Regions from separate parts of the Micromonospora sp. LOL_013 genome, predicted to be linked through region 2. Evidence: riboswitches for the same ligand, from Rfam matches in the RefSeq annotation. Region 2 holds a riboswitch; the other holds the start of a gene.
The links. Region 2 has a riboswitch for thiamine pyrophosphate ahead of ACFHWS_RS00565 (thiamine phosphate synthase). Riboswitches for the same ligand answer to the same signal wherever they lie in the genome.
Positions count from the first base shown of each region.

Region 1: it holds a riboswitch for thiamine pyrophosphate, as region 2 does, so the genes downstream of both, ACFHWS_RS10850 (ECF transporter S component) here and ACFHWS_RS00565 (thiamine phosphate synthase) in region 2, are expected to answer to the same signal.

Region 1 is NZ_JBHMIQ010000013.1:63,678-74,714, forward strand. It holds gene ACFHWS_RS10825 (ArsR/SmtB family transcription factor) at 1-133, shown strand, start outside; gene ACFHWS_RS10830 (Fur family transcriptional regulator) at 181-621, shown strand; gene ACFHWS_RS10835 (DUF6328 family protein) at 873-1,418, opposite strand; gene ACFHWS_RS10840 (TIGR03943 family putative permease subunit) at 1,498-2,277, opposite strand; gene ACFHWS_RS10845 (permease) at 2,274-3,290, opposite strand; TPP riboswitch at 3,503-3,608, shown strand; gene ACFHWS_RS10850 (ECF transporter S component) at 3,605-4,204, shown strand; gene ACFHWS_RS10855 (ABC transporter ATP-binding protein) at 4,227-5,651, shown strand; gene ACFHWS_RS10860 (energy-coupling factor transporter transmembrane component T family protein) at 5,696-6,493, shown strand; gene ACFHWS_RS10865 (PHP domain-containing protein) at 6,670-8,385, shown strand; gene ACFHWS_RS10870 (hypothetical protein) at 8,412-8,906, shown strand; gene ACFHWS_RS10875 (hypothetical protein) at 9,227-9,502, opposite strand; gene ACFHWS_RS10880 (hypothetical protein) at 9,502-9,975, opposite strand; gene ACFHWS_RS10885 (XRE family transcriptional regulator) at 10,105-10,827, shown strand; gene ACFHWS_RS10890 (GntR family transcriptional regulator) at 10,824-11,037, shown strand, end outside.
Region 2 is NZ_JBHMIQ010000001.1:101,723-112,759, forward strand. It holds gene ACFHWS_RS00560 (asparagine synthase-related protein) at 1-486, opposite strand, end outside; TPP riboswitch at 1,021-1,132, shown strand; gene ACFHWS_RS00565 (thiamine phosphate synthase) at 1,127-1,801, shown strand; gene thiO (glycine oxidase ThiO) at 1,798-2,961, shown strand; gene thiS (sulfur carrier protein ThiS) at 2,952-3,152, shown strand; gene ACFHWS_RS00580 (thiazole synthase) at 3,158-3,928, shown strand; gene ACFHWS_RS00585 (thiamine phosphate synthase) at 3,925-4,521, shown strand; gene thiD (bifunctional hydroxymethylpyrimidine kinase/phosphomethylpyrimidine kinase) at 4,563-5,402, shown strand; gene thiC (phosphomethylpyrimidine synthase ThiC) at 5,402-6,994, shown strand; gene ACFHWS_RS00600 (hypothetical protein) at 7,007-8,500, opposite strand; gene ACFHWS_RS00605 (LLM class F420-dependent oxidoreductase) at 8,570-9,511, opposite strand; gene ACFHWS_RS00610 (ABC transporter ATP-binding protein) at 9,514-10,299, opposite strand; gene ACFHWS_RS00615 (ABC transporter substrate-binding protein) at 10,603-11,037, shown strand, end outside.

The DNA of each region.
Region 1 (11,037 bases), on a different contig from region 2:
TCTGCGGGTGCTGCGGGGCGCGGGCGTGGTGCACGGCTCCCGGCGTGGCCGGGAGATCGCTTACGCGCTGGTCGACGAACACGTCGCGCACATCGTAGCGGACGCTGTCAGTCATGCCCGGGAGGTCCGGTGAGCAGCCGCCGGCACTGGCCCGGGCAGAACACGTCCCGGAGGCCCTGAATGAGGACTGGAGACACCACACCCGGCACCGCGGAGCCCTCGACGGTGCGCAACACCCGGCAACGCAGCGCGGTCAGCGCCATCCTCGACGAGCTCGCCGGCTTCCACAGCGCCCAGGAGCTGCACGCCATGCTGCGCCAGCGGGGCGACCGGGTCGGTCTGACCACGGTCTACCGGACGTTGCAAGGGCTGGCCGACTCCGGCGAGGTCGACGTGATGCGCCCGCCCGGCGGCGAGCACCTGTACCGGCGGTGCAGCCAGGGCCACCACCACCATCTGGTCTGTCGCTCGTGCGGAAGCGCGGTCGAGGTGGCCGGGCCGGCGGTGGAAAACTGGGCGGAACGGATCGCGGCCCAGCACGGCTACGTCGGGGTCAGCCACACCATGGAGATCTTCGGGACCTGCCCGAAATGCGCCGCCCGGCGTACCCCTACGACGTGACCGCGCCCGCGCGATTCCGGTCCTCGTACGGCACGCTGTGCGCATGCAGATCTACGCCGACCGTTTCCGCGCGCCGCCCGGCAACTCGCCACCGACCTGATCGTCGTCGTTTCGGGTCTACCTGTGGATCCGCGCCGCCAGCTGGCTGCAGGACCGGGTCGGCGAGCTGGCCCTGGCGCTGGCCACCCGCCCGCTCGGCACCATCGGCGGCCACCGAGGCGTTGGCGGAACTGGAGCTGCGGGCGTTGGGCCTACGTGGCCGGCGCTGACCGGCCGCCACCCGCACCACGGTCGCCACCCGCACCACCGTCGGCACCACCGTCCTCGTCCTCATCCTCGTCGCCGTCCAGCCAACCACGGTGTACGAAGGGCAGGGCGACCCAGAAGATCAGGAACCATACCCCGGTGAGACCGCTGAGCACGAACGCGACCGGTCGGGACAGGATGAAGTCGGTGACCAGCAGCACCGAGCTGACCATGGCGACCAGCATCAGGCTGAGACCCCCGCTGGCCATCCGGTGGGCGAACCGGACCTGCTCCGGCTTACGGCCACGCCGGAAGAGCGCCCGGTGGAACGCCACCGGCGAAATGATCAACGCTGCGGCGGCCGCCGCCGCCAGCAGCGCCACCACGTACACGTCCCGTTGAAACCCGTTCGTGTCGGGGAACCCGCTGCTGAACGGCAGGGTCAGCAGGAACGCGAAGAGGATCTGCACCCCGGTCTGGGCGACCCTCAGCTCCTGTAGCAGATCGGAAAAGTTGCGCTGCCAGCGTTCCTTCTCAGTCTCCCGGTCCACGTCCGCTCGTCCTCCTGCCGGACCGCCCACGCTCAACTGGCGGTCAGCAACGTGCCCCGGACGCCACGGCGGGAAACCTCTACTCGTACTGCTGCCGGGGGGCGTCGATCTGCTGCCACGACTCGACCGCCAGATAGGGGATGCTGGCCCCGTTCACCGGGTCGGTGCCGATCCGGTCGCTGTACCGGCCGACCACCGCGATCCAGGTGTCCGCCGGCAGCCCGGTCGGGGCGCTGCCGTCCATCCCGACCTTGATCGGCCGGCCGTCGGCGGCACAGCAGGAGAGCACGATCCGGGCCAGCATCGGCTCACCGTCCGGGCCGTCGGTGACGAAGCCGGTGAGCCGTACGTCGCGCCCGTCCAGCGACCGGCCCTCGTCGAAGATCGCCCGGGAGGCGTAGTCGAGCACGCTGATCTCGGCCGGATCGCCGTCCGGCAGCGGCGGATAATCCGACGATGCCTGCTCGCTGCTCAACGCGGTGCCGGCCTGCGCGACGGCGTACGAACCCAGCGCCGGCGGGGCGACCAGTAGCAGCCCGAGCACCGGCAGGATCAGCAGCCAGCCCACCCTCGGCTCGTGATGGGCGTGGCCGTGGCCGTCGTCGGCGGAGCAACCGTGCCCGTCGTCGACGGCGTGGCCGTGCCCGGCATGTACGCCGACGGCAGGGGCCGGTGTCGACCGACGCCGCAGGTCGTGCCAGAGCGTCATGACCGCTGCGACGATCAGCAGCAGGCCGGCGGCGATCAGGAACGGTTGCAGCGCCTCCTTGACGTACCGCAGGTACATGTCGGTGACGCTGGCCCGTACCACCGCGCCGCCGAGGAGCAGCAGCACCACGCCTTGAGCCTGTTTGTTCACAACAGCACCGTCCCCACCGCGACCGCCACCACGATGGCGATCAGGAATGTCGCCGGAGCGAACCGGTACGCGAATCTGCGCCCGAACGTGCCGGCCTGCATCGAGACAAGTTTCAGGTCGACCATCGGGCCGACGACCAGGAAGACCAGCCGTGAGGTGAGCGAGAACTGCGACAGCGAGGCCGCGACGAAGGCGTCCGCCTCCGAGCAGATCGACAACAGCACGGCGAGTACGGCGAGCGCCAGAATGGACAGCACCGGGTTGTCTGCGAGGGTCTGCAGCCAGCGCTCCGGCACCAGCACGTTGATGCTGGCGGCGGCCATCGCGCCGATGACCAGGAAACCGCCGGCGTGCATGATGTCGTGCCGGACCGCCGCCCAGAACGCCCGCGCCCGGGACAGGTCGTCCAGGTCGGGCCGGCGCGGCAGGCGAATCCAATCGGTGCGACCCAGCCGCAGCCACAGCCAGCCCATCACGACCGCGACGAGCAGGCTGGCGACACCTCGACCGACGACCATCTCGGGGTTGTTCGGGAAGGCAACCGCCGTGGCCACCAGCACGATCGGGTTGATCGCCGGAGCGGCGAGCAGGAAGGCCAGCGCGGCAGCCGGCGCGACGCCCCGACGGATCAGCGACCCGGCGATCGGCACCGAACCGCACTCGCAGCCGGGCAGCACCACCCCGGCGGCGCTGGCCACCGGCACCGCCAGCGCCGGGTGTTTCGGCAACGCCTTCGCCCAGAACGACCTGGGTACGAAGACTGCGATCACCGCAGAGAGCCCCACCCCGAAGACCAGGAACGGCATCGCCTGAACCATCACCGACACGAAGACCGTGGTCCAGGTCTGCAGCCGGGGGTCGGAGATCAGGTTGGCCAACGGCTCGCGGAAGATCACCAGCCCGATCAGCAGGAAGGCGAGCACCTCCACTGAGCCGACCCGGTCACCGAACAGCCGGCGTCGGGGCGGACGCGGGCCGCCGGGCGGTCCGGCGCCGCCGCCGGACCCGGGCAGGTCGTCGTCGGCCGGTGCGGCCCAGTCGATGTCGTCGCCTGGGCGCGTCCGACGCGTCGCGGTGCGATCGGCAGCGGTCACGGCGGGCTGGTCCCCTCGCTGGTGTGAAGGCGGGCAGTTCACGATAACCCGCGCAGGGGTGCCCGCCACCACACCGGGACGCGCCCACTGTCGGTGCGGTGCCGCCGGTGCTAGCGTCGGTGGCACAACCTGATGTCCCACAGGGGAGCGCACACAGCGCTGAGAGTGCGGGGAGTCCCGCAGACCCTCGAACCTGATCTGGGTAATGCCAGCGCAGGGAGTTGGAGCGACGTATGACGCAGCAATCTTTGCCCGCCGACCGCAGCTGGCGGACCGTCGACATCGTGGTCGCCTCGGTGATCGCCGTCGCGTTCGGGGTGGTCTTCTGGCTGTGGGGGTTGATCTGGGCCGCTACCGAGGCCGCGTTCACCTTCTTCCCGCCCGCTCAGGCGGTGCTGTACGGGGTATGGCTGGTGCCGGCCGTGCTCGGCGCACTGGTGATCCGCAAGCCGGGGGCCGCGCTGTTCTGCGAGCTGGTCGCCGCGGTCGTCTCGGCGGCGTTGGGCAGCCAGTGGGGCGCCGTGGTGATCGTGCAGGGGCTGGCCCAGGGGGTCGGTGCCGAGCTGGTGTTCCTGGCGGTGGCGTACCGCTCGTTCCGGCTGCCGGTGGCGCTGGCCGCCGGTGCGGCCGCCGGGCTCGGCGCGGCGATCTTCGACCAGATCCGCTACTACGCGCCGTACGACCTGGTCAGTTTCCGGATTCCGATCTTCATCGTCACCGTGGTCAGCGCGATCGTGCTGGCCGGTGCCGGCAGCGTGGCGCTGACCCGGGCCCTGGCCCGCACCGGGGTGCTCGACCGGTTCCCCTCCGGCCGCGACCGCACCACGGTGTGACCCGGCCGCGACCGTGCGGGTCGTGAGCCGGCTGGAGCTGCGCGGGTTCGGCTGGCGACACGCCGGCCGCCGGGCCTGGGCGGTCCGTGACGTCGACCTGAGCGTTGACGCCGGTGAACGGGTCCTGCTGCTCGGGCCGTCGGGGGCCGGCAAGAGCACGCTGCTGGCGGCGATCGCCGGGGTGCTGCCGGCTGACTCGGGCGAGCAGGCCGGCACCGTCACCGTCGACGGGCTCGACCCGCGCAAGGCCCGCGAGCGGGTCGGCATTGTCTTCCAGGATCCGCAGACCCAGCTGGTGATGGCGCGCAGCGGCGACGACGTGGCGTTCGGTCTGGAGAACCGGGGGGTGCCGGCCGAGCAGATCTGGCCGCGGGTGGACGCCGCGCTGGCCCGGGTCGGCTTCCGGTACGGCCGGGACCGGCCGACGGTCGCGTTGTCCGGCGGCGAGCAGCAGCGACTGGCCCTGGCCGGGGCGCTCGCCCTGCGGCCGGGTCTGCTGCTGCTGGACGAACCGACCGCCAACCTGGACCCGGCCGGCGCCGACCTGGTCCGCAACGCCGTCGCCGGGGCGCTCGACGGGGACCGGGACACCACACTGGTGATCGTCGAGCACCGGGTGGCGCAGGCGCTGCCGCTGGTCGACCGGGTGGTGGTGCTGTCCGCCGGGGGCGGGGTGCGGGCTGACGGCGAGCCGGACGAGGTCTTCGACCGGTACGGCGGGCAACTGGCCGCCGACGGTGTCTGGGTGCCCGATCAGCCGCTGCCGCAGCGCGGTGGTTTCCCTGCCCGGGCCGGTGAGCCGCTGCTGATCGCCGACCGGGTCGGGCTGGTGCCCCGGCTCGCCCCGCTCGCCGACGAGGTGCCGCTACGCGCCGGCGAGGCGCTGGCCGTGCTGGGGCCCAACGGTGCCGGCAAGACCACGCTGGCCCTGCTGCTCGGCGGGCTGGTCGCAGCCACCGACGGAACGGTCCAGGCCACCGCCGCGTTGACCGGCGACGGCCGGGTCGGCCCGGCCCCGCACCGGTGGCGGGCACCGGAGCTGGTCCGCCGGATCGGCAACGTGTTCCAGAACCCGGAGCACCAGTTCGTCGCCACCACGGTGGCCGACGAGCTGGCTCTCGGCCCGCGCCGCTGCGGGCTGGCGGAGTCGACCGTCGCCAGGGTGGTCGACGAGTTGCTGCAGCGGCTGCGGCTGGACCGGTTGGCGGCTGCCAACCCGTACACCCTCTCCGGTGGTGAGGCGCGGCGGCTGAGTGTGGCGACCGCCCTGGCCACCGCGCCCCGCCTGCTGGTGCTCGACGAGCCGACGTTCGGCCAGGACCGGCGTACCTGGCTCGAACTGGTCACGCTGCTCGGTGAGCTGCGCGACGCCGGGCACGGGATCGTGACGGTGACCCACGACGTCGACCTCGTCGCCGCCCTCGCCGACCGGCGGTTGACCCTATGAGCCGGCCGGCGGTTGATTCTGTGAGCGGGCCGGCGGCTGACCCGGTGATCGGCGAACCGGACGGCACCAGGACGGCGCCGCTGGCCCGCCGCAACCCGGTAGCGAAGCTCGCCGCCGCGCTGGTCTTCTCGGTGCTGCTGCTGGCCACTCTGGACCCGGTGGCGCCGGCCGTCGCGATCGCCGTCGAGCTCGCCGTGGTCCCGCTGTTCGGGCTCGGCTACCGGGCCCTGCTGCGCCGGATGGCGCCGCTGCTGCTGAGCGCCGCCGGTGTGCTGGTCACCCTGACGTTGTTCGCCGCCGAACGGACCGGCCCGGTGCTGCTCGCCGCCGGGCCGGTGCTGGTGACCAGCGGCGTGCTGGTCACCGCACTCGGGCTGGCGTTGCGCCTGCTGGCCGTGGCGCTGCCCGGTGTGCTGGTCTTCGCCACCACCGACCCGACCGACCTGGCCGACGCCCTGGTGCAGAACGTCAAGGCCCCGCCCCGGTTCGCGATCGGGGCGCTCGCCGCGTTCCGGCTGGTGCCGATGCTGGCCGCCGAGTGGCAGTTGCTGGCGATGGCCCGCCGGGCCCGGGGCATCGACGCGGGTCGCAACCCGGTGCGTCGGCTCCGGTTGTTCGCGACGACCGCCTTCGGGCTGCTGGTGCTGGCGATCCGCCGGGGCACCCGGCTGGCCACCGCGATGGACGCCCGGGGATTCGACGCCGGCATCCCCCGGACCAGTGCCCGGCGGCAACGGTTCGGGGCGGCCGACGCCGCTCTGGTTGTCGGTGCCGCAGTCGCCGCCGGAGGGTCGCTGGCGGTCAGTTTCGCCGCCGGGGTCTTCCGCCCGGTGATCGGCTGAGCCCGGCCCGGCCACTCCCCGGCAGAAAGATCAGCAGGTCACGCCAGGTGTCACAGATGCACATATGGCAACACCTTCACGGCACGTGCGCCGCAACGACGGCAGTACGTCGCCTGCTGTTTCCCCACCTCCACGAGATTGACCGCGACAAAGTTGATCTGGGAGGCGGAACAGGGATGGGACACCACCACCATCATCACCACCACGACCACGCAGCGAGCGGTGCCGACGTACCGGCACCGCTCGACCTGTCGGTGCCGGACGCCGAACTGTCGCCGACCGAGGCGTCCCGGCGTACCTTCCTGCGGAACGCCGGGCTGCTCGGAGCCGGCGCAGCCGCGTCGTCGGTGCTGGCCGGCGGACACGCCGCGCACGCCGCACCGGCCAACGACCACGCCGGCGGCGGCACCGGCGGCGGCCAGGCCAACGACGGTGAGTTCGTCTGGCTGGCCGGCGACCACCACATCCACACCCAGTACAGCTCGGACGCCATGTACCGGGTGGTCGACCAGGCCAAGCACGCCCGCGCGTACGGTCTGGACTGGATCGTCATCACCGACCACGGCAACGCTACCCACTCCCGCATCGGGGTGGAGAAGGTCAACCCGGACATCGTCGAAACCCGCAAGGAAATCAAGGACCTGCTGATCTACCAGGGCCTGGAGTGGAACATCCCGTCCGCCGAGCACGGCACGGTCTTCGTCCAGCCGGGGCCGAACGAGGTCGCCGTACTCAAGCAGTTCGAGACCGACTACGACGGTTCGGTCAACGGCACCAGCAGCCCGAGCCCGGAGAACGAGGCGCTCGCCATCGCCGGCATCAAGTTCCTCGGTGACGAGGTCCGCCGACGCCGGATCGGTGGTGCGCTGTTCCTGGCCAACCACCCGTCCCGGCGGGGCGTCGACTCGCCGCACGAGGTGCGGGCCTGGCGCGACGCCGACCCGACCGTGGCGGTCGGCATGGAGGGCGCCCCGGGTCACCAGGCGTCCAGCCTGCCGGCGCCGAACGGCCCGGGTCGCGGTCGCGGCTACTACGAGGGCAGCCCGTCGGCGGCGTCGTTCCCCGGCTACCCGTTGGAGAGCTACCGCACCTGGGGCGGGTTCGACTGGATGACCTCCACCGTGGGCGGGCTGTGGGACAGCCTGCTCGCCGAGGGCAAGCCGTGGTGGATCAGCGCCAACTCCGACTCGCACATCAACTACCTGGGTACGTCGATGCGCGGTCCGGACAGCGACTTCAACGCCAACGGCAAGTACAACGACCCGGTGTACGGGCCGCTGATCACCACCGCCGGTGACTTCTGGCCGGGACAGTACAGCCGTACCCACGTCGGCGCGCAGGCGTTCGGCTACCGCGCGGTGATGGACGCCATCCGGGCCGGCCGGGTCTGGGTGGACCACGGCGGTCTGATCCGGGGCCTGGACATGCGGGTCCGCCGGCTCAACGACCAGCGGCCGGGTGCCGGTGCCACGCTCGGCGGCACGCTGAAGATCAAGAGTGGTACGTCGGTCGTGGTGACCCTGGACATCGATCTGGCCACCGTGCCGAACTGGGCGCAGTTCGTGCCGAAGCTGGCCCGGGTGGACCTGATCGTCGGCGACGTCACCGGACCGGTCACCGACCAGGACACCTTCACCGCCCCGACCACCCGGGTGGCCGCCTCGTTCGAGGTGCAGCCGGGCCGCAAGCGGGTGTCGTTCAGCTACCCGCTGGGCCGGGTGGACCGGCCGATGTACGTCCGGGTGCGCGGCACCGACGGTAACCGCAGCGCGCCCGGTCTGATGGGTGCGGCGGTCGACCCGCACGGCCCGGCGATGGACGTGCTCGGCGACGCCGACCCGTGGCTGGACCTGTGGTTCTACGGCAACCCGATCTGGGTCCTGCCATCCTGACCGCCACCGCCATGATCATTACTGGGGTGAGCCTCGGGCATGCCGACGACGCCGCTGCCGAACACTGGCTGCACGACGTCGTCGGCGTGGCCGACCTGCCCGACCTCGTCGCCTGCACCCATCTGGTGCGGACGCCGAGGCCGCACGTGGCGATCAGTCTGGCCGCCCCCGACGGGCTGCGCGACCTGCCCGCCACCCCGGCCGATCTGGTCCCGGCGGCGGAGCTCGCCGCCGCCGAGCACCGGGCCGGCCGGTCCGGGCGGGCGGTGCGCTACCCCGGGGTCGACCGCCTGGTCGGCACACTCACCGTCGCGGAGCTGCTCGAACTCAGCGCGATCGAGCAGGTCATCATGCTCGGCGGCGCGCAGCCGGATGAGGACACTCCGCTGGTGACCCGGGACTTCGTCCGGCCGCAGTGGATCAACGGGGTACTGACGTTGATCACCACTGCGGTCGGGCCGGGGCGGATCGGGCCGTTCGAGTTGCCCGACCCGACCCCGTGCTGCGCCGATAAACACTGACCGTACGCCTCACCTGTTTAGCCTCACCTGTTTAGCCTCACCTGTCCAGCCTCCGGCGCTGGTCACATCCTGTGGCCAGCGCCGGAGGCAGTCTCATGCTCAACGGCCTCCCGCTGCCGGAGCCGCGAGGTGACGCTGACGCACCTTGAAACGCGAAAATAAGGTGTGTCAGCGTCACCTCGCGGGCGGTGGTGTGGTGGTCATCTCGCCGCACCGGGGGCACCAGCGGCTCTTGACTCGGAACGAGAACAGCCCGGCGAGGAAACCGAGCAACGCGGCGCTCGTCAACGCGCATATATCCATGATCCTCTTTGACTTCTCTACGAGTGGGGATGGTCGACGCCGTTGAGTGGCTGCCGGCGTTGCACCACGCCGGAGCGGGTCAGGGCACTCTTGTAGACGCCGATCGCGGCCATCCGCCCGTCCCGCCCGGCCGAGGTGATCGTGGCGAGGATGCCGACCACCGGGGAATCGGCGTCGTCGAGGCCGTACCGGATGTCGGAGACCCGGACCGTCATCGACCGGTCGCCGAACACCCAGTCGGCCTTACCGAGATGCAGGGTGTCACCGACCCGCAGGAGTTCACCGTCGGCCATCAGTCGTCCCGCCCGTCGTGGACGTACCCGTCCGGCCAGAGCCCGGCGTACTGCAACACCGCCCGCACCCGACGCGCCTTGACCTGATCCCAGCGGTCCAGCACGGCCAACGCGCTGATGAACGGCGGGCAGAACGCCGCCACGTCACACACCCGGCATTCGGCCAACCGACTCGGCATGTGCTCGGTGACCGTCGCCCGCGCACGGTCCAACACGTCGACTCCCGGCCGGTTCCGCATCGCCGCCGCCACCTCGTCCAGCACCGCCCGTTCGGCGTCGACAGCCGGACGCTCGGCATTCGGCGCGGGTGCCACTGCACGCGCGGCCAGCAGCCGGAACCGTGGGTCGCGCCCGATGTCCGTGTGCCCCGGCGTTCGGCGCGGCAACGGCGGCCGGTTCGGCGTCGGACCCGCGTCGACCGTGGGTTGTCGGGTCCGTTGATACCTGTTGTCGGGAACCTGGTTCCTGTTCACGGCTCTCTCCATCGCGGGTCGGGGGCGTTTGAAGGATCTTTTGTGGACTCTTCCTGTGTGGAGGGGATGCCGGGACCCCTGCGTCAGGTAGCCTAGGGACGTTCACAAACGTCCCGGGAGTGATCAACCATGAACACAGCGCTGCACGTGGCGATGAGCCGAACCGGCATGACACCCGCGACCCTGGCCGGCAAGGTGGGCGTCGACCCGAAGACCGTCGCCCGGTGGCTCGGCGGTCGCGTTCCTCACCCCCGCCACCGCTCGCAGGTAGCCCAGGTGCTGAGAGAAGATGAAGACGTGATCTGGTCCGGCTTGGTCAAACGCGGATACGACCGGGAGATCCGCGCCGCATGGCCGACACGCTCAGCCGTCCCCCGGGAACTCTGGAACGACCTGCTCCACCGCGCCACGTCCCGCATCTGGTGCGCCGGCTACACCTCGTACTTCCTCTGGACCGAAGTCCCCGGCATCACACCCACCCTGCGGAGCAAGGCCGTATCCGGCCTCGACCTGCGCTTCCTTCTCGGCCACAAGGACTCACCCGTCACCCGCGACCGCGAACGCATCGAAGATGCCGCCCTGTCGATCTCCACCCGCATCGACATCACCACCGCCGAACTCGCCAAGATCGAACCCACCCCACAGGTACGCCACACCGACCGCCACATCAGCCTGTCCGTCTGGATCTTCGACGACGAAGCACTGGTCAGCACCCACCTCGCCGACCAACTCGGACACGCCTCCCCCACCCTGCACATCCGCCGACGCAGCCCCGGTGGCCTCTTCGACCAGTACGCAAACCACGTCGAACACCTGTGGGAAGCAGCCCACGCACCAGCACCGGCCCCATGACCGACCCAGGCTGGACCAGCAGCTCAGACCCGTACCTCGTTGCACAGCAGCACGACGCGTGGTCTGCCGAGGCCGCCGCCCGGGGACGCGTCGGCACCCAACAGCTTCTCGGCGTCGAGACCGTTGACGCTGACGCACAGGTCGGACGCGCGTTCGGTCTCGCCGACACCGGACGAGCCGTCGTCCGCCGCCGACTCATCCTCGAAGACG
Region 2 (11,037 bases):
GACCTGCGCTGTCGCGAACGACCCTGCCGCCAGCAACTCGTCCGCGCCGTTGCCGGAAAGTAGCACCCCACAACCGGCCGTTGCGGCGGCGGCGTTCACCCGGGCGTTGACGCGCGGCAACGCGTCGAACCTCGGCCCAAGCGGCGACCATGGAGGCACCGGTCCGGCCCCATCCGGCTCGACAACGACCAGGTCTGCCGGCAGTCCGAGATCGGCTACCAGATCCGCCGCCGCCACGGCGGTGCTGGCATCGTCGTCGTCGACCAGATCGACGGTGAACGCCACCACCCGTCGCACCTGGGCCAGTTGGCACACCGCCACCAGCACCGCCAAAGAGTCCAGCCCGCCGGAAAAGTTCACCCCGACAGCCGCAGTATCCCCGCACATCTCGGCGACGACTCGGTCAAATACCTCACCCAGGCAGTGGCCGGTAGCACGGGGCACCCGGGGCAGGTCACACCAGGTCCACGCCCTTCCACCAGCCACCCGGCGGGAACTCACCCGCCAGCCCAACCCCGGTGAACAGCCGGGCCAGCTGCCCTAACTCCACGGAAGCACCAGGGCCCGGCACAGCCAATGGATCAGCTTCCACGCGACCGGACGGGCCCCGGTACTCGGGCCGGAGCTGCCTCACCCGCGCAGCAGGTCCCGTAGACCTCGGGCCAAGTCCACCATGAACCCCAGCGGACCACGAGAGCCCTCGCCAGCAGGAGCCTTGCTGCCCTTCGTGCCCTTACCGTGTGTGCCGTCACCCGGTTGCTCTTCGCCGACATTACTACCTTCCCCATCGAAGTCGATAAGTAAACAGAACGTAACTCCGCGACTGCAAGAGGTGGAAGGTCATATCCAGTACCAGCGAAAAATGTCAGGCCGAAACGGCACGCCGAAAGATCAGCCGCGTTGCTGGCGCCCAGCTGGCGGTGAGCCTGGTCACGGCGGACAGCGGCGGGGTGGGCAGCGACCGAAGGTTGCCTCGGATTGACCCTTGGCGGATCGACGAGACCGTCGTACGGTAACAGGCAAGTAACCCACGGGAGCCCGGTGCACCGGGCTGAGAGGGAGGCTGACGCGGCCTCCGACCGTAGAACCTGATCCGGGTAATGCCGGCGCAGGGAGGAGCGTTGCCGTGCCGTCCCTTGGGCGACTGCATCTGATCACCGACACCCGACCCGGGCGCGACCCGCTCGGCGTACTGCGGGTGGCGCTCGCCGCCGCCCGCGCCGCCGACGCCACCGCCGACCTGGTCGTGCAGGTCCGCGTCGAGGACGACATGTCCGACCGGGAGGCGTACGAGCTGACCGTCCGCGCGGTCGCCGAATGCGCCGCGTACCAGGTGACCTGCCTGGTCAACGACCGGCTGCACGTCGCGCTCGCCACCGGCGCGGCCGGTGCGCACGTCGGTGCGGCGGACCTGCCGGTCGACGCCGCCCGCCGGGTGCTCGGGCCGGCCGCGATCCTCGGCGCCACAGCCCGCGACCCGGCCACCGGGCGGGCGGCGGTCGCCGCCGGGGCGACGTACCTCGGGGTCGGGCCGTGCTACGCCACCGGCACCAAGACCGGGCTGCCCGACCCGATCGGGCCGGCCGGGCTGGCCGCCGTCGCCGCTGCGGTCGACGTGCCGGTGGTGGCGATCGCCGGGATCACTGTGGACCGGGTGCCGGACCTGCTGGCCGCCGGGGCGCACGGGGTCGCGGTGGTCGGCGCGATCGCCGCAGCCGCCGACCCGGGTCGGGCCACCGCTGACCTGCTGGCAGCGGTGCGGCAGCGGCCTACCAGCACCGACAACGGAGCGCCGGCATGACGGCGACGGGCAACGGACACGCCGACAGCCGGGCTGATGTTGCGGTGGTCGGCGGCGGGCCGATCGGGATGAGCATCGCCTGGCGGTGCGCCCAGCGTCGGCTGCGTACCGTGCTCTACGACCCGGCACCCGGATCCGGGGCGTCCTCGGTGGCAGCCGGGATGCTCGCCCCGGTCGCCGAGTCGCACTTCGGCGAGGCTGAGCTGACCCGGCTGCTGGTCGAATCGGCGGCCCGCTGGCCGGCGTTCGCCGCCGAGCTGACCGCCGTCACCGGCCAGGATATCGGTTACCGCACCGCCGGCACACTGGTCGTCACGCTGACCGGCGACGACCGACGCGAGGCGGATCGCCTCTGGGCGTACCAGCAGAGTCTGGACCTGCCGATCACGCTGCTGCGCGCCACGGCGCTGCGCGAGCGCGAACCGGCGTTGGCGCCGAGGGTGCGCGGCGGCGCGCTGATGCCCGACGACCACCAGGTCGACCCGCGTCGGCTGGTCGCGGCGTTGGACACCGCGTTGGACCGGGCCGGGGTGACCGTCGTCCCGCAGCCGGTCACCGATCTTTCCGCACTGGACGCGCGGGTCGTCGTTGTCGCGGCCGGCTGTGGATCGGCGGCGCTGACCGGGCTGCCGGTCCGCCCGGTGAAAGGCCAGATTCTGCGGCTGCGGGCACCCGCCGGCGCCGTCGGGTTCCGGCATGTGATCCGGGGGTACGCCGACGGCCGGCACGTCTACCTGGTGCCCCGTGCCGACGGTGAGGTGGTCGTCGGCGCCACCGTCGAGGAGCGCGGCGACACCACCGTCACCGCCGGAGCGGTGCTGGAGTTGCTGCGCGCCGCCGCCGATCTGCTGCCGGAGATCGCCGAGTACGAGCTGCTCGAGGCGCAGGCGGCGGCCCGGCCCGGCACCCCGGACAACGCGCCGCTGCTCGGCTGGCACCAGCAGCCCGACGTCAACTCGGCCGGCGGCACCGCAGGCCGGGAAGCGCTGGTGGCGACCGGGCACCACCGGCACGGCATCGTGCTGACCCCGGTGACCGCCGACCTGATCGCCGATTTGGCGGCCGGGGGCGACCCGGATCCGGCGCTGGCGCCGTTCCAGCCGGCCCGGTTCACCGCCGCGACCAGCGAGATCGCGAGGGAGGAGCAGCCGTGGAGTTGATCGTCAACGGGGCACCGATGACCGCGCCGACCGGGACCGTGCTGGCCGACGTCGTCCGGGCGGTCACCGACCGGGCACGCGGCGTCGCCGTCGCCGTCAACGGTGAGGTGGTGCCGCGCAGCGGCTGGTCGGCCGAGCAGCTGTGCGACGGCGACCGGGTCGAGGTGCTGATCGCGGCGCAGGGCGGGTGAGCCGGATGCCGTTCAGCGTCGCCGGGCACAGTTTCGACTCCCGGCTGATCCTCGGCACCGGCGGTGCCGCCAACCTGCACATCCTCGAGCAGGCGATCGCGGCCAGCGGCACCGGCCTGGTCACGGTCGCGCTGCGCCGGGTGGACAGCGCCGCCACCATGCACGGCGGGCTGCTCGATCTGCTGGATCGCTGCGGCGTACGGCTGCTGCCGAACACCGCCGGCTGCTACACGGCCACCGAGGCGGTCAAGGTCGCCCACCTGGCCCGCGAGGCGTTCGACACCGACTGGGTGAAGCTGGAGGTCATCGGCGACGAACGGACCCTGCTGCCGGACGGCGCCGAGCTGCTGCGCGCCGCCGAGCAGCTGGTCGACGACGGGTTCACCGTGCTGCCGTACACCACCGACGATCCGGTGCTGGCCCGCCGGCTGGCCGACGCCGGCTGCGCGGCGGTGATGCCGGCCGGTGCGCCGATCGGCTCCGGGCTGGGCATCCTCAACCCGCACCACATTCGACTGATCCGTCAGTCAGTGGACATCCCGGTGGTGCTGGACGCGGGGGTCGGCACTGCCTCCGACGCCGCGCTCGCGATGGAACTCGGCTGCGACGCGGTGCTGCTGGCCAGCGCGGTCACCCGGGCCGCCGACCCGGTCGCGATGGCCACCGCCATGCGGTACGCCATCGACGCAGGCCGGCTGGCGGCGCGCGCCGGGCGGATCCCGAAGCGTTTCCACGCCCTGGCATCCACTTCGGACGAGGGGCGACCCGAACTGTGAACGGGATATTGTTGCTCACCGATCGCCGGCAGACTGCCCGGCCGCTGTCGGAGGTGGTCGCGGCGGCGGTTGCCGGCGGGCTCCGACAGGTGGTGCTGCGGGAACGCGACCTGCCCCGGGCCGAACGCGCCGCGTTGGCCGACCGGCTGCGCGGCATCCTCGCCCCGGTCGGCGGGACGTTGATCGTCGCCGGCCCCGACCCGTTGGATGGTGACGCGGTGCATCTGAGCGCCGCCGGACCGTACCCGCCACCGGCGTTCGGGCTGGTCGGCCGATCCTGCCACGACGAGGCTGAGCTCAGCCGACTGACCACGGAGGACTACCTGACGGTGTCGCCGGTCTTCGTGACCGCGTCCAAGCCCGGGTACGGACCGCCGCTGGGCCCGGCCGGGCTGGCCCGCCTGGTCCGAGTGGCCGCCGGCCGGCCGGTGATCGCCCTCGCCGGGGTGACTACGGCGGAGCAGGTTGCCACCTGTCGAGCGGCCGGAGCCGCCGGGGTGGCGGTGATGGGCGCGGTGATGCGCGCCGCCGACCCGGCGGCCGTCGTGGCGGAGTTGGTCGCGGCGGCCGCACCGGCCGAGGTGAGCAGCTGATGCCCGGCGGCCGAGGTGAGCAGCTGAGGCCCGTCGACCGGATCACCCCGGTGGTGGCGATGACGATCGCCGGCTCCGATTCCGGCGGCGGCGCCGGCATCCAGGCGGACCTGAAGGTCTTCGCCGCGCTCGGCGTCTACGGCACCAGCGCGATCACTGCGGTAACCGCGCAGAACACCACCGGCGTCACCAGCGTCCATCAATTGCCGGCAGCGCAGGTGCTCGCCCAGATCGAGGCGGTCCGCGCCGACCTGCCGGTGCGCGCGGTGAAGACCGGCATGCTCGGTACGGCCCGGATCGCCGGGGCGGTCGCCGCGCTGGCCCGAGCCGGGGAGCTGCCGAACCTGGTGGTCGATCCGGTGCTGGTCTCAACCAGCGGGCACCGGCTCGGTGTGGTCGGCGCGGTCGAGCGGCTGCTGCCGTACGCCCTGGTCGCGACACCGAACCGGGCGGAGGCCTCGGCGTTGGTCGGCTGGCCGGTGCGGACCGTCGACGAGATGGCCCGGGCGGCTGCGGAGCTGGCCGCCGGCGGACCGAGGTTCGTGGTGGTGACCGGTGGCGACCCGGACAGTACGTCGACCGACCCGGCCTCGGCCGACGCGCTCGCGGCGGCGGACCCGGCGGTCGACGTCGTCGGCACCGCCGTCGACGGCTGGCGGCTGGCCGGCGAGCGGCACGAAACCGGCAACACGCACGGCACCGGGTGCAGTTTCGCGGCGGCGGTGGCTGCCCGGCTGGCGCTCGGCGACGACGTACCAGCTGCGTTGGTCTTCGCCAAGGAGTATGTCGCGCGGGCGCTCGACGGCGCCCGGCACTGGCGGTTGGGCTCCGGTCACGGACCGATAGACCATTTCGGCAACTACCTGAAGGAGGCCCGCTGATGCAGGCTCGGCGCAAGGTGTACGTGCAAGGACCGCGACCGGACATCCAGGTGCCGTTCGCGGAGGTGACCCTTACCGGCGACAACCCGCCGGTCCGGCTCTACGACACGTCGGGTCCGGGGTCGGACCCGCAGGTCGGGCTGGCCGCGCTGCGCGGGCGGTGGATCGCCGAGCGCGGCGACGTCGCCCCGGTGCGCGGTGCCGGCACCCCGGTGGCCGGGGCCCACGGGCGTCGGCCCACCCAGTTGGCGTACGCCCGGGCCGGGACCGTCACCCCGGAGATGGAGTTCGTCGCGCTGCGGGAGAACCTTCCGGCCGAGGTGGTACGGGAGGAAATCGCCGCCGGACGCGCGGTGCTGCCGGCCAACGTCAACCACCCGGAGTCCGAGCCAATGATCATCGGTGGTCGGTTTCTGGTGAAGGTGAACGCCAACATCGGCACCTCGGCGGTCTCGTCGTCGGTGGCCGAGGAGGTGGAGAAGCTGACCTGGGCCACCAGGTGGGGCGCGGACACGGTGATGGACCTGTCCACCGGCAAGGGGATCCACGAGACCCGCGAGGCGATCGTGCGCAACTCGGCGGTGCCGATCGGCACGGTGCCGATCTACCAGGCGTTGGAGAAGGTCGGTGGGGATCCGGTCAAGCTGAGCTGGGACGTGTTCCAGGAAACCGTGATCGAGCAGGCTGAGCAGGGCGTCGACTACATGACGGTGCATGCCGGGGTGCTGCTGCCGTACGTGCCGTTGGCGGTCGACCGAGTCACCGGGATCGTTTCCCGGGGCGGGTCGATCATGGCCGCCTGGTGCCTGGCGCACCACGAGGAGAACTTCCTCTACACCAACTTCGCCGAACTGTGCGAGATCCTGGCCCGCTACGACGTGACCTTCTCGCTGGGTGACGGGCTGCGGCCGGGGTCGATCGCCGACGCCAACGACGCCGCCCAGTTCGCCGAGCTGCGGACGTTGGGCGAGCTGACCTCCGTGGCGTGGGAGCACGACGTGCAGGTGATGATCGAAGGCCCCGGCCACGTGCCGATGCACAAGATCAAGGAGAACGTGGACCTGCAGCAGGAACTGTGCCACCAGGCGCCGTTCTACACGCTCGGCCCGCTGACCACCGACATCGCCCCAGCGTACGACCACATCACGTCGGCGATCGGGGCGGCGATGATCGGCATGTTCGGTACCGCGATGCTTTGCTACGTTACGCCGAAGGAGCACCTGGGGCTGCCGGATCGCGACGATGTCAAGGCCGGAGTGATCGCGTACAAGATCGCGGCGCACGCGGCCGACCTGGCCAAGGGACACCCGGGAGCGCAGGCCTGGGACGACGCGTTGTCCAAGGCGCGGTTCGAGTTCCGCTGGGAGGACCAGTTCAACCTGTCGCTGGACCCGGAGACCGCCCGGTCCTACCACGACGCGACGCTGCCGGCCGAGCCGGCGAAGTCGGCCCACTTCTGCTCGATGTGCGGCCCGAAGTTCTGCTCGATGAAAATCACGCAGGATCTGAAGGAGTACGCCCAGCAGGGCATGAAGGACAAGTCGGATGAATTCGTCGCATCCGGTGGCCGGGTCTACCTGCCGTTGGCCTGATCGTCGGCGCCGCTACGGCTCCGGCCGCCCGCGCCGGCGGGGCTGCCGGCCCAACTCGCTGACCCAGTCCACGTGTTCGGCGTCCTCGTCGGTCAACGTCGGTGGAGGTGCCGGCCGCCGCTGGCGCATGAACCGTGGCTGGGGAATCCGACCGGCCGCAGGTGCGGTGGGCGGTGCGGCGACCGGTTCCGGTGCGACCGGTGGTGGTGCGACCGGCTTTGGCGTCGGGCGGTCGGCGCCATCGGTCACCGGAGTCGGAGTCGGTGTCGGCGGCCCGCCCGGCGCGATCGGGGTCGGGTCGACACGGGGGGTGACCGCCGCAGGTACCGGTGGCGGACGGTCGCCCGGATGCGACTGCGCGGCGACCGGCACCGGTGACGCTGCGGTCGGGCCCGATCGGACCGAGCCTGATCGGACCGGTTCTGGTGAGGTCAGGCTCGGTGTGGGTGGGTCCGCTGCGGGCGGGTGTGACGCCCGCCCGACGGATGCCGAAGCGACGGGGATCTCTTCACATAGGGCAATTTCCACTACCGATTCTCGGCTCTCGGACGAGCTATCGGCGGGTCCGACGGTCACTCCGACGGCGGGCGCGGGCGTCCCACTCGCGGGCGCGGGCGTTCCGGTTGCGGTGCTGACCCGTCGGCCGGGCCGCCGCACGGCAGCCACGGTGATCGAACCGACGACCCCGGCGGCCACCGCCAGCAGCGCCGCCCAGTAGGGGGCGTCCTGGTATGGCCCGGCGCGGCCGGCCCCGGCGGCCAGGTACGCGGCGTCGAGGACCGCCGGTCCGGCCATCCCGGACACCGCCGTGGCCACCGTCGGCGCCGCCCGCCACCGGGCCAGCCCGCTCACCGCCGCACCGAGCACCAGCGCCAGCGCCGGCAGCAGCACGAACACCTGCCAACCGGAGTCACCCACGTCGAGCACGACCGGTTCGAGCACCCCGGGTCGGATCTCGGCGACGGGGTCACCCGCCCACAGATCCGGGGCAACTGACCCGACCGCCAGCAGCCAGAGCGCGCCGCTGAACACCAGCACGTTCCAGCGCATCGCCGGATGGGTCAACGCGGCCAGCGCCGCCGGCAGACCCACCACCGCCCCGATCCCGCCGATCAGGGCGGTAACCGTCACCGGATCGTCGACCCCGGTCGACGCCTGCGCCGGCAGCACCGACAACCCGACCACGGCGAGCGCCGCACCGATTGCGGCGACCAGCGCCAAGACGACCCGGCGGACCGCTGTCCGGACCGCCGACACCCGCCGGGGCCAGGCCGGACGCTGTTCGGCGACCCGTTGCGCCACGCCCGCGCCGACGACGGCAGCGACGATCGCGAACCAGGCGAGCCAGGACAGCTGGGTCGGCCAGAAGTCTGCGGTCGGCCCGACGAAGTCGCGACGCAGGCGTACCAGTTGGAAACCGTAAGCGGCACCGAGCTGGATGGCACCGGCGAACGCCGCCACACCAAACGCTGTGGTGATCGCTCTGAGCCAGGTCCGCAAGGCCATGCCGGGAGGTTACGGGCGGCTGCGCGCACTGTCGACCTGGACCGAGGCGACGGCCGCCGGCCCGGTGGGTCAGCCCAGCTGGGGCAGCACCTCGGCGGCGACCAGCTCCAGGTGGTCCAGGTCGGCGAGGTCGATGAACCGCAGGTGCACCCGGCTGGTACCGATCGCCGCAAACTCCCCGATCCGGTCCACCAGCTGGGCCGGCGAGCCGATCACCGGGTCCTCCGGCGGCAGGGCGCTCTTCTCGTGCAGCGGCGCCGCACGGCGCTGCGCCTCGGCGTCGGTCCGCCCGATCGCGATGACGATGCCGGCCGACATGGTCAGTGGCGGTCGGTCCTGCTCGGTGCGCCCGGTCCGGAGACAGGCCTCGGTCACTCGCTTGTAGGCCGCCGCAGTCTCGGCGACCGACTTGAACGGCATGTTGAACTCGTCGGCGAACTGGGCAGCCAGCTCGGGGGTCCGCTTCGGCCCCCGTCCGCCGATGATGATCGGCGGGCCGGCCGGCTGCGCCGGCTTCGGCAGCGCCGGAGCGTCGACCAGCTGGTAGTGGTTGCCGTGAAAGCTGAACCGGTCACCGACCGGGGTACGCCACAGCCCGGTGATCACCTCGAGCTGCTCGGCCAACCGGTCGAAGCGTTCCCCGACGGACGGGAACGGCAGACCGTAGGCGGTGTGCTCCCGGGCGTACCAACCGGCCCCGATGCCGAGGTCGACCCGGCCGCCGCTCATCTGGTCGACCTGGGCGACCATCACAGCGAGCGGCCCGGGCAGCCGGAAGGTCGCCGAGGTGACCAGTGTGCCGAGCCGGATCCGGGTGGTCTCGCGGGCCAGCGCGGCCAGGGTCAGCCAGGCGTCGGTCGGCCCCGGCAGCGCCAGCTCCTCGCCCATCGACTGGTAGTGGTCGGCCCGCAGATAGCCCTCGAACCCGGACTCCTCGGCGAGCCGGGCCAGCCGGAGCTGGTCGTCGTAGCTGGCGCCGCGGTGCGGCTCGGTGAACACGCTGACCCGCATGGTCAGTACCCTCCGATCCCGGCCGTGGCCGGTGCGTCGCGTTCCATCAGCACCTCGTGCAGCTCGGCACTGCACCGGGCCACGTCCTCGCTGTGCGCGTTGCGCCCCAGGCTGCGGGGACGCGGGATGTCGATCGGCACGATCTTGCGGATCCGCCCTGGTCGAGGGCTCAGCACCACCACCCGGTCGGCGAGCAGGACGGCTTCGTCGATCGAGTGGGTGACGAAGACGATGGTCGCCGCGCGTTCCATGTGGATCCGTTGCAGCTCGACGGAGAGCTCCTCACGGGTCAGCGCGTCCAGCGCCGAGAACGGCTCGTCCATCAGCAGCACCTGTGGTTCGGCGAGCAACGAGCGGCACAGCGACACCCGCTGCTGCATGCCGCCGGACAGCTCGTGCGGCAGCCGCTTGTCGAAACCGGCCAGCCCGACCATCTCCAGCAGTTGCAGGGCTTTCGCCCGGTACTGTCTGCGACGCAGCCCGAAGATCTCCGCCGGCAACAGGACATTGTCCAGCACAGATCGCCAGGGCAGCAGGGCCGGACGTTGGAAGAGCATCGCGATGTCCCGGCGTGGCTTGACCACTTGCTCGCCACCGACGGTGATCGCGCCGGCCGTCGTCGGGAGTAGCCCGGCGATCAGTCTGAGCAAGGTGGACTTGCCGCAACCGGATCGACCGACGACCGCGACGAACTCACCGGCGGTCACCGAGAGGTCGATGCCGCGCAGTGCTTCCACTGTGCCGGAGCGACCGGCGAACGTCCGCCCGACTCCGCTGAGCTGGATCATGGGGCCGGCAGCTCCCTCGTCCCGAGTCGATCAACAAGCGGGGACAGAGTATCCGGATCGTGCCGGCCACGCACGACCCGCGCGGTAAACACTTTTGATTGCGATCCAGGGTTTGCGATGCCCGGCTGTCGCATTAGTCAGGTTTCCCTCGTACTCTGTTGCCCGCGAAGTTTCCCAACGCGACCGCGGCACCGGTCCGGCCCCCACCGGCCGGCCGCCGCGCCGGACCAACTACCCCCTCCGGTCGCCTCGACGACCTGCGGGTTCGTCGAGGGGCCGTCGGGTTGGAAAGGACACACGTTCATGACAAGGCTCACCCGTACGATCGCCGCCACGGCCCTCGCGGCGGCGCTTGCGGTCACTGCCGGCTGCAGCGCGGACGACGGTGACGAGGCGAATGCCGGTGGCACCGAGGAATTGAAGAAAGTGACTTACCTCACTTCCTTCGGTAACTTTGGTCGGGACTCCTACGCCTGGGTCGCCAAGGACAAGGGCTTCTTCGAGGAGGCCGGCTTCGACGTCGAGGTCAAGGCGGGCGCCGGCACCGGCGACAACATCAAGACCGTCGTCGCTGGACAGGCCCACTTCACGCCGATTGACATGACCGGCGGACTGCTGCAGTACGGCAACGGCGAGGCGAAGGACTTCGTCGTGGTAGCCGGCATCCAGCAGCGCACCATGGCCGCGATCATCGCGCTGGACGGCAGCGGCATCACCACCCCCAAGGACCTCGAGGGC